3 regions of the Desulfosporosinus meridiei DSM 13257 genome follow, and region 3 is predicted to be linked to each of the others. Evidence: riboswitches for the same ligand, from Rfam matches in the RefSeq annotation. Region 3 holds a riboswitch; each other region holds the start of a gene.
What was found. A riboswitch is a leader RNA that binds a small molecule or an ion and turns the genes downstream of it on or off. The one in region 3 is predicted to bind cyclic di-GMP.
Positions count from the first base shown of each region.

Region 1 (3,287 bases), 2.3 Mb from region 3:
AAGTGCCAACAAATTGGTTTGCTCGGCAATACCAGAGATGGTTACAATAATTTGTCCGATTTCCTTCGAGCGCTCCCCTAATTCAGTGACTGCCTTGGCAGAGTCATTGACAGTTTGTTCAATCTTTGCCATTTGAGAGACAGCTTTATTTACCGATATGTTCCCTTCATTTGCTTTGTTGGCGGCCTGTACGGACTGACCGGCTACATTGCTCGTTGTCGCCGAAACCTGTTGGATGCTAGCTGACATCTCTTCAACAACAGAGGCTGTATCATTGACTGAGCTCAATTGATCTTCTGCACCAGTTGCAACTTCAGTGATTGAAGTAGCAACTAAGTTGGCGGCCTGAGCCGATTGTTCAACACTGGCAGTTAGCTCTTCACTTGCAGCAGCTAATTGCTCGGCTTGAGCGCTAACCATTGAGACCATATCTCGCAAATTAGTCCCCATTTTCAGGAAGCCATTGGCCAGTTGACCGATTTCATCTTCAGCAAAATTCCCCGTCTCACGCACACGAAAGTCTCCTTGCGCCAAGAGCTGACATTCCTCTCGAATCAACAATATGGGTTTCGTGAATCTATTAGCAATCATTACAATTGATAGTCCAGTAGCAAGTAAACTTACGAGGGCAATCATTAGCAGGGTCCGAGTTAGGCTTGCGGTTTCTCGTGTAGACTCACCTTCAGGCGCAGCCACCGTCATGATCCAGCGTTGCCCACCCGGCAATTCAACGGGAGTGAAAACCGCAATTCTTGCCACACCGTCAACAAAGGTATAACCTCCGCTTATTTGTGTCCCTGAGTCTGCTGCTGACTCAAACATTTCAACCAAATGGTCGTCCAATTCGTTTTTCTGCAATTTAAGTTCTGGATTTATAGTCTTCTCACGAAGGTTTAGTTTGCCAATTACTTCAGGAAGGTGAGGATGAGCTATGATTGTGCCTGAATCATCTGCAATTTGGCCATAGCCAGTGTCTAAAAACTTTAGATCTTTAATCAGGGCGGAGAGCCTTTCCACTGAAAAAGTCCCTACCAACACCCCCGACAATTGTTCATTATTTAGGACTGGTACAGCTAAGACAACAGCTAATTTCCCAGTTGACTTAGAAACTAGAGGGTCTGATACAACGGTTTGTTTAGTCTCGATAACTTTCTTGAAATAGTCGCGGTCACCATAGGGAGCCGTCGAGCCAGTACTGGTAAGTCCGGATCCGTCGGGAGCTACGAAAACGACAGCATCAAAGGTACCAAATCGTTCTTTGGCGTCTGCCATAGCTCGAACCATCTGCTCCTTGTTAGTGCCAGTGCGAATCTCTGCAAGATTAGCCAAATCTATAAGCCGAGAAATCATCAGTTCAATGTCGGCTTTGACGCGATAGCTATAATCAGTTCCTACCGACCTGGCTGTTTGATCGACACTCTTGGTCAAGGATTGCTTAGAAAGGTGGTAGCTGACCCCAGTTAGGACGCCTAAAGCCACTATAACAAGGGGAAGCAAAAGTAGTAGCAACTTGGTTTGAATGCTTTTAATGTTCATAAATTGACTCCTTTAGATTAAAAATACTAAAATTCGACTAATTTATATATAATAAAAAGCTGCGGCCTCTACAAGAACCACAGCTCAAAAACTAATAAAGTGTTTTAACCTTTGGCAACCTGACAATCATAGTATCTTCATACCTTAGACTCATGGCTTTGTGTCCTTACCTTTCAGTAAGTTTACTTTTCTCATTATTCAATTCATATATCAGTTTAAAGACATCTAAACATACATATTAATATTGTCAATAACATTATGTTGTTGGCGCGTAATTAAGCGATGCAACATACTAAACAAACAATAGAAGTATACAACAATTACATTAAAGGTATCAAATAGTTTACCATTTAATTTTCAAATATTAATACCGATAATGGGGATGCCTAGAAAAATGTACTTATTGTTCGAACGATATACATTATTACTCATCTAATGTTCGGAAATGTATTGACCTAGGCTTAAGTTTCTTGTAGAATAATCTCTAGGTCAGTAAATAAATAGTGTTCATATAGTGGCAGAGATATGGTCTGCAAGTTTCTACCGGACTGCCGTAAATGGTCCGACTATGAGCGAAAGAATGTACGACGGGCTTATGCCCAAAATTGTACAAATCCAAAAACTTTAGAGGTACTATTCAGAAAGCATAACTTTACGTTGCATTTTCTGAAGCATAAGTGCAACTAAGGCTATCGCCTGCGCCTAATGCTTGCCGCTGGCCGAGTTTTCTAATGGTTAACTTTGTTTTTGGATTATACCGCAGGGTCAGATCCCAGGCGGGCAGATTTCTCTCATCAATTTGAGTTGAAAGCTGTTCGCTTGGGTTTGTTTTTTTATGGTAATGACTTAGAGACACATGAGGAGGGGTAAGCGTGTTTACCATGCTTAATTTGGTTCAACCAAAAGAACTTGAAGAAGCGTATCAGATCTTGTCTGAGAAACGAAATAATACTATTCTTGGAGGCTGTGCCTTTCTAAAAATGGGCAAAAAGCGAATAACGACAGGGATAGATCTGTCGAACCTTAAGTTGAACTATATTCAGGAGCGGGATGGATTTATTGAGATTGGAGCTATGACAAGTCTGCGAGATATTGAAATTAATCCCCTGCTAAAAGATAATTATAATGGGGTACTTGCGCAATCTGTGCGTGATATTATCGGAGTGCAATTTAGAAACGGTGTGACAGTAGGTGCTTCAGTATATTCTAAGTATGGCTTTTCTGATCTAATCACGGCGTTATTGTCCTTAGACACAGAGGTGGAGTTATTTAAGGCAGGGAGAATGCCTTTAGAAGAGTTTCTTACTCAGCCAAAGGAAAAGGATATCCTTGTTAGATTATGGATAGGGAAAACCAGCCGTCAAGCAGTCTACATGAGTTTTCGGAATTCAGCCAGCGATTATTCGGTTTTAAATGTAGCAGTATCTAAGCTTAATGATCAATGGAGGATTGCAGTGGGGGCCAGACCTAGTAAAGCAGCACTTGCAGTCAGTGCTTCAGAAATGCTAGTTGGAGAGATTCCGTCGTCGGAAAGGATTGAAGCGGCGGTGCAAAAAGTTACAGAGGAATTGTCTTTTGGAACGAATACGAGGGGTACATCTGTTTATCGAAAAGCCCTTTGCAAAGCTCTCGTCAGACGGGGAATACTGGAGGTAATGGCATGCAAATCGAACTAACAGTTAATGATAAAGTGGTTCAGTGGGAAGTTGGGAACGATGAGTTCTTAGCGGATACGTTAAGATCCCATGGGT
Region 1 covers NC_018515.1:872,619-875,905, forward strand. Annotated here, with positions in the region: gene DESMER_RS04035 (methyl-accepting chemotaxis protein) at 1-1,536, opposite strand, end outside; cyclic di-GMP riboswitch class I at 1,647-1,733, opposite strand; purine riboswitch at 2,024-2,125, shown strand; gene DESMER_RS04040 (FAD binding domain-containing protein) at 2,409-3,212, shown strand; gene DESMER_RS04045 ((2Fe-2S)-binding protein) at 3,197-3,287, shown strand, end outside.
Region 1: linked by a shared signal. The riboswitch ahead of DESMER_RS04035 (methyl-accepting chemotaxis protein) and the one ahead of DESMER_RS14780 (HD-GYP domain-containing protein) in region 3 are both predicted to bind cyclic di-GMP.

Region 2 (3,287 bases), 2.2 Mb from region 3:
TAGTGGACTATCCGCCTACAGACGGTTTCATTAATTATGATCAAATAATAATTCACCTTCTCACACGCTCTTATATTGGCTTTTTCTGCAATGCTTAGTCTTTATCCTCTATACAGATCAAAAATAGGAAAAAGGTCCTATCTTTTAAAAAAAGCCCCCACCGTTCCCGGTGAAGACCAAGTATAGAGAAGGGATTTCTGTCGAGGTGTATATTCCTGCCCACCTTTGTTAACCATAATGCCAACAGATGCTAATCATGTTTTGGGAGGCTTCTACATATAATGAAACTTAATCTCCCCTATCTATATTATTATTTAACGTTTGCATTTGGATTATTGTTTTTAATTCTAGTTTTCATTCCAAAGCAAGAACTTAGGAAACTATTTTGGTTTGGAATATTGTGGGGATCGGGTTTAGACTTTATTGTTGAACATCTCTACCATTTTGTTAATTTAACTAGGTACCAGCATGCGGAACCCTTTAATGTCGGCATTCTCCCTCTATGGACGATTTTAGCGTGGGCACCGGCAGTAATGCTGTTTATTTACTTTCTACCCCAACGAAGGGAAAGATATATTTATTGGGTTTATGTAATAATTTGGAGTTCATTTATCTGTTCTGTCGCGGTCATTTTGAAACAAATTGGACTATTGGTGTTTATTAATGGTGGCCCGTGGATCTGGTTTATAGGAAGCTTTGTCTTCCTATCTCTTATGTCCAAGTATTATCAGTTTCTTGAGGCAACCAGACCAAGCTTGTAACCTTATAGGACGATCTAGCATAGTATATTTTAGGGGCAATAATAAGACATCTATTTAAAAGGGGAGAGTTTTGGGCAGCTCTCTCCTATTTACATTTTCCAACTAACACAAAAAAGCCTCCAAAGCATGAAGGTTGTCCGCATCGATTAGGCTTTGGACCCATTGGCCAACTTCGTCCTGGTTATTAACATTCATTCGACATTCCGGACAACATAACCCTTTCAACAAAAGAAAAATAATTCTTCCTGCAAACGGGGCATAAAAAAAGAACCGGCTCAATTCTCGTTCTCTCTGAAAATCAAATCAATAAACCAAAAATAAAAGATAGTATCTGATTTACATTTAACTTTTATCCGTAGTATATAAGAATTTGTAATTATGATCCTTTTGCTTTGGTAATAACTTAAGCAAATACCAATTATTATACTTGACGATTAAAAGAAACATTTGGTATACTACGGATGATTTTGTAATCCGTAAAAGTTGAATAGTCCAAGTTCGGTTGGGGTAAACTTCGCGAAAGCGAAGGACGCTAAAGTCATGGGTCTAAGGCTAAATTCAAAGGGCTGCTAATACCTTTGAGGGCTATGATCGCCAGACTACAAGCACAGAACTTCTCTGGGGAGAGCGGTCTTTTTAGATTGCTCTCTTCTTGTTTTAGGAAGAATCATCCCTACTGCTGCATTGTAGATTGATTTACTATTGAGCATTATTCTTATACCGAGGCCTAATAGTAATAATCGAAGTAGTTATTTAGTGTTTGTTAAGGAGGTAATTGAACATTGACTTAATTGTAGTAGAATTTTTATTCTGACCTATGGACTAATTCTTACATCGTGTAGTATTTAGTCTTGCGAACTGTGGAGCGATACGCAAGTTCAGCAGTGTTATTAATGCAAAAAGTGGTAATTCGATAGAATGCTACAAAAGTCACTAACCCGTAAATATTCACATTCATAATGTTATTAGCTGATATAGAATTTTTCATTTTTGAGGAGGGGCATATGAAACAAACGGGTAACGGACAGGTAAAACAGATGGGTATCGGACGGGCATTTAGCGCAAATTTTCTCGGTCATGCTCCGAGCTGGTACAAAACAACAATTCTTGCTTTTCTGGTATTAAACCCTATTTTAATGTTTACCGCCGGTAAGTACATTACTGGGTGGGTCTTGATTGTCGAATTTATTTTTACCTTGGCAATGGCGCTAAAATGTTATCCCCTCCCTGCGGGCGGACTTCTGGCCATCGAAGCCGTTGTGATTGGGCTGACCAACCCCCATTCCATCTATCACGAAGTAGAACTGAACCTGCCGGTCATTCTGCTTCTGATGTTCATGGTTGCCGGGATCTATTTTATGAAAGAAGGTCTTGTGTATCTATTCACCAAGATCCTTACTAAAGTACGCTCTAAAGTAGCCCTGGCCTTCCTGTTCTCTATAATGGGTGCAGTTCTTTCCGCTTTTCTCGATGCCCTAACCGTAACGGCAGTAATTATAGCCGTAGCCTATGGATTCTACAACATCTTCCACAAGTTTGCTTCCAGCGAAAAAGTATTCGACACCTATGATATCAATCACGACCATATCATTGATGACATATACCAAGAAGACCTAAACCAGTTCCGGGGTTTTCTGCGCAATCTGATGATGCATGGCGCTGTGGGTACTGCCCTGGGCGGAGCAACAACACTGGTTGGTGAACCACAAAATTTACTCATCGGCTCCATTATGAAATGGGACTTCGTTGATTTCTTTTTAAACAGCGCACCTGTCTCTATCCCGGTACTGATCGCTGGTCTCCTGACCGCCATTACCCTTGAAGTCACCAAGTTTTGGGGATACGGTTATCAGCTTCCTGCGTCTGTTCGAAAGGTTATGGAAGATGATGCCAAAGCCAAAGATGCTGCCATGGATACTCGCGGACGTATCCGTTTGATTGCTATGGCTGTATGCGGCATCTTACTGATCTTCTCCTTAGCCTTGCACCTGGCAGAAGTCGGTATTATTGGTCTGATGATTATCATTTTGCTTACCGCTTTCAACGGGGTTATTGAAGAAGGGCGCATCGGTCATGCCTTTGAAGAAGCAATGCCCTTTACTGCGCTGCTGATCGTATTTTTCTCCATCGTTGCCGTTATTCATGACCAGCATCTGTTTACACCGATCATTCAGTGGGTACTGCACCTGGAAGGACAGGATCAGCTTGTCGCTTTCTTTGCGGCCAACGGTGTCCTTTCGGCAATCAGTGACAATGTATTTGTGGCTACTGTCTATATGACTGAAGCACAGAAAGCCTTTGAAGCCGGCGGCATTGCCTTGGATCATTACAACAAGATGGCAGTTTCCATCAACATGGGGACAAACATCCCTTCCGTTGCTACACCAAACGGTCAGGCGGCGTTCCTGTTCCTGTTGACTTCTGCCCTTGCTCCGCTAATTCGCCTGTCTTATATGGAAATGGTGAAACTAGCACTGCCTTACACCGTCGTCATGTCAGTTACAGGTGTACTGGCAACTATGTATC
Region 2 covers NC_018515.1:489,718-493,004, reverse strand. Annotated here, with positions in the region: gene DESMER_RS02280 (helix-turn-helix transcriptional regulator) at 1-56, opposite strand, end outside; cyclic di-GMP riboswitch class I at 1,258-1,368, shown strand; gene nhaB (sodium/proton antiporter NhaB) at 1,766-3,287, shown strand, end outside.
Region 2: linked by a shared signal. The riboswitch ahead of nhaB (sodium/proton antiporter NhaB) and the one ahead of DESMER_RS14780 (HD-GYP domain-containing protein) in region 3 are both predicted to bind cyclic di-GMP.

Region 3 (3,287 bases):
AGATTTTAGAAATTTATGAAGGTGCCAAGGAGATCGAGAAAATTACCATTGCCAAACGCTTGTTTTAAGACTTTCTTCTGGTCTGGAAGCAGAAAAGCGGAAAACCCACTTATATAATTGGTATCTCAAAATTGATGAAAAACTCCCTGTTAATAATTAAAGTGAGGCTATTGGATTATTAAAAAACCAATAGCCTCACTTAATATACACAATTCAGCCTAGAGTTCGAGTTTTCCTGATCCTCAAACCGCCGGTTAACTCGCTAAAATATTTTGACCTAAGAGTTAGGGCACATACTTAAAATCTATCGATGCTATGAACTTTGTCAAGTCCTTTGACAAATCACATATCCTACCACTGTTTAAGAAATTGCCATACTTATCAAACAAGACTTTAATGATCGGACGACTGGGGTAGCTTTTTTGAACCTTTATTACCGTGCCGACCTCTCCGGTGTTTAAGGTGACAATTGAACCTTTGGGATAAAGTACTAAACATTGCAGAAAGCTCTTAACGATATTTTCATTAAAATCTTCACCCGAACCGGCAATGATTAATTCTAAGGCATAATAGGGTGGCAGCCCTTTTCTATAGGGGCGATCACTAATCAGAGCATCAAACACATCTGAAACTGCAACTACTTGCGCGTTAATAGTAATCGCCTGCTGACTTACTCCATCAGGATAACCATGGCCATTCCAGCGCTCATGGTGGTGTCTAATAATTGAAAGCACCTCAGCGGATAAATCCGCCTCTTTAAGCATCTCCTCACCGATAAGGGGATGCTTCTTTATAATCTCTAATTCCTTAGCCGTCAATTCTGAGGGCTTATTCAAAATCTCAGGAGGTATTGATCCTTTACCTATATCATGCAACAACGCACCTAGGGTTAAATCTCTTAGGGTTTGTCCGGCAAAACCGATTTGCATCCCTATAAGTGTGGCTAAAATTGCCACGTTCACGGAGTGGATGTAGGTATCGTCATCGAACTGACGAAACTTATTTAGATCTATGTATACTTGATCGGCTCCTTCCAGCTCATGGATAATCTTATCCACAGCAGATAAGGTCTTATACAAATGATCGACACTAAAAAGACACATATTTTCAAAAACTTCTCTTATGTTACCCACAATATCTTGGTATTCAGATTCATCAAATTTGTAGGTTTTATTACACCTTTGAGATTTATTCAGCTTATATTTTAAGGTGTAAAGCTTGCGTTTCCGGAGAAGTTCTAGAATATTCGCTGTGATAGGCTTGCCTTTAGATAACAAAAGTATTCCTTGTTTATCAAACAAATCAAGCGAAGAAAGCTCTCCAACTTGGAATATTGCCGTCGATAAAGGTTCCAAATAAGTTATCAAAACCACAATTCCTCCTAAAAACAAAAAAAGCTGACATAATTCAGCGAAACTTCTTATCTATTCGATAACCCGGCTGTCTTCACACATGTGTAAGACCCGTGGCTTTGCGTCCTCAGTTCTCACTGAGTTTGCCTTTATCGCAGAATTACGATATTGATATTACCTAAGTACTACGTACATAGGTCTTTGTACCTAATATATCATACTACATATACAAATTATATACTTTTTTCTTAAAACTTCCCTCATTTTACCTTCAATAACCGAATTTCTACATAAATATTCTTAATTATATTAAAGATAAAATTTTAATCTTCAGGGAATTAAGTGTGTAAAATTAACTATGCCGCCGCAAGTTAATTTTACACAGCCTACCGTATCTGCCACTGAATCAGGCTAAAGCTCCTTTCTCAACCTAGGATCCAAAAAGTCCCTTAAGCTGTCCCCTATGAAATTCGTTCCTACTGCCATTGTGAGAATCGCTAAGCCAGGAAAAGTCCCAATCCACCAATAGTTAAAATTCAATACGCCATCGGCAACCATTGCTCCCCATTCCGGAGTGGGGGGAGGAGAACCTAACCCTAAAAAGCTCAAGCCCGAAAAAAGAAGAATCGCATTGCCAAAATCCAGAGTTGCCAAGACTAAAACCGGTCCAACGCTATTGGGGAGAATCTCGTTAAAAAATATTCTAAAATGGGAGGCACCCAGGGATTTGGCCGCTTCCACATACTCATTCTCTTTGTTGGCAATAACCATACTGCGCATTACTCGAGCATAGTTAGGCCACCAAATGATCGCCATTGCCAACAGAGTATTATACAGGCTGGGACCTAAGGCAGCTGCGATAGTCATAGCTAAAATAATACCGGGGAAGGCCATGACCATTTCTGAGATTCTCATCATGATTTCATCAGTAAGTCCACCAATATAGCCGGCAATACCGCCATAGATCATTCCAACAAAGGACGCCAGAATAATAGTCGCCAGTCCGGCAATCAGAGAGATGCGGCTGCCCATCAATACACGACTAAAAACATCTCGGCCGATGCTGTCCGTACCAAACCAATGAAGACTGCTGGGGGCTTGAAAGCGATGGGCCAGATCTTGGGCCAAATAGTTATAAGGGGTAATCAAGGGCGCCACCAGAGCAATTACAATCCACAAAGAACATACAATTATCCCTATCGAAAACAGAAAGTTGTTTTTCATAATTCGCAGCAGCATATTAATGATACCTCACTCTGGGGTCAAGAATTCCATAAAGAATGTCCACGAGCAAATTAATCACAACATAGTTAATGGAAATCAAGATTGATACCCCAATGATAGCAGGAAAATCCAAATTCCCTGCTGCCTTATAGGCATATTGCCCGATACCAGGCCAGGCAAATATCGTTTCTACTAACACCATACCACCTAGAAGGTTGCCAAACCCTATACCTATGACCGTAACAACAGGAATTAAGGCATTTCCTAAGGCATGACGCATGATAATCATTTTTTCCGTCAGACCTTTTGCCCTTGCCGTACGAATGAAATCTAAGGACATAACTTCCAGCAGACTGGAACGAGTTGTACGAGTAATCAAGCCCATGGTAAAAGAGCCCAAGACCAACCCGGGTAAAAGCAAATGCCATAAAGCATCCCTGGCCAAACTCCAATTTCCAGCCAGAAGAGCGTCAATAACGTAAAGGTGAGTCACTTCAACGGGCGGCTTCAGATAAGGGCTTATTCGCCCAGGGCCTGGAGCTATTCCAAAATGTACATAAAACAGCAGTAAGAACATAAGTCCCAACCAAAAACTAGGTACAGATACTCCTAAAACAGAAATACCCCTAATCAGTTGATCCATTGCGCTATTGCGCTTAATGGCCGAAATAATTCCAAACAGCATACCAAAAATAATGGCAATAATAATTG
Region 3 covers NC_018515.1:3,207,853-3,211,139, forward strand. Annotated here, with positions in the region: gene DESMER_RS14775 (acyl-CoA dehydrogenase family protein) at 1-68, shown strand, start outside; gene DESMER_RS14780 (HD-GYP domain-containing protein) at 285-1,373, opposite strand; cyclic di-GMP riboswitch class I at 1,428-1,510, opposite strand; gene DESMER_RS14785 (ABC transporter permease) at 1,764-2,591, opposite strand; gene DESMER_RS14790 (ABC transporter permease) at 2,593-3,287, opposite strand, start outside.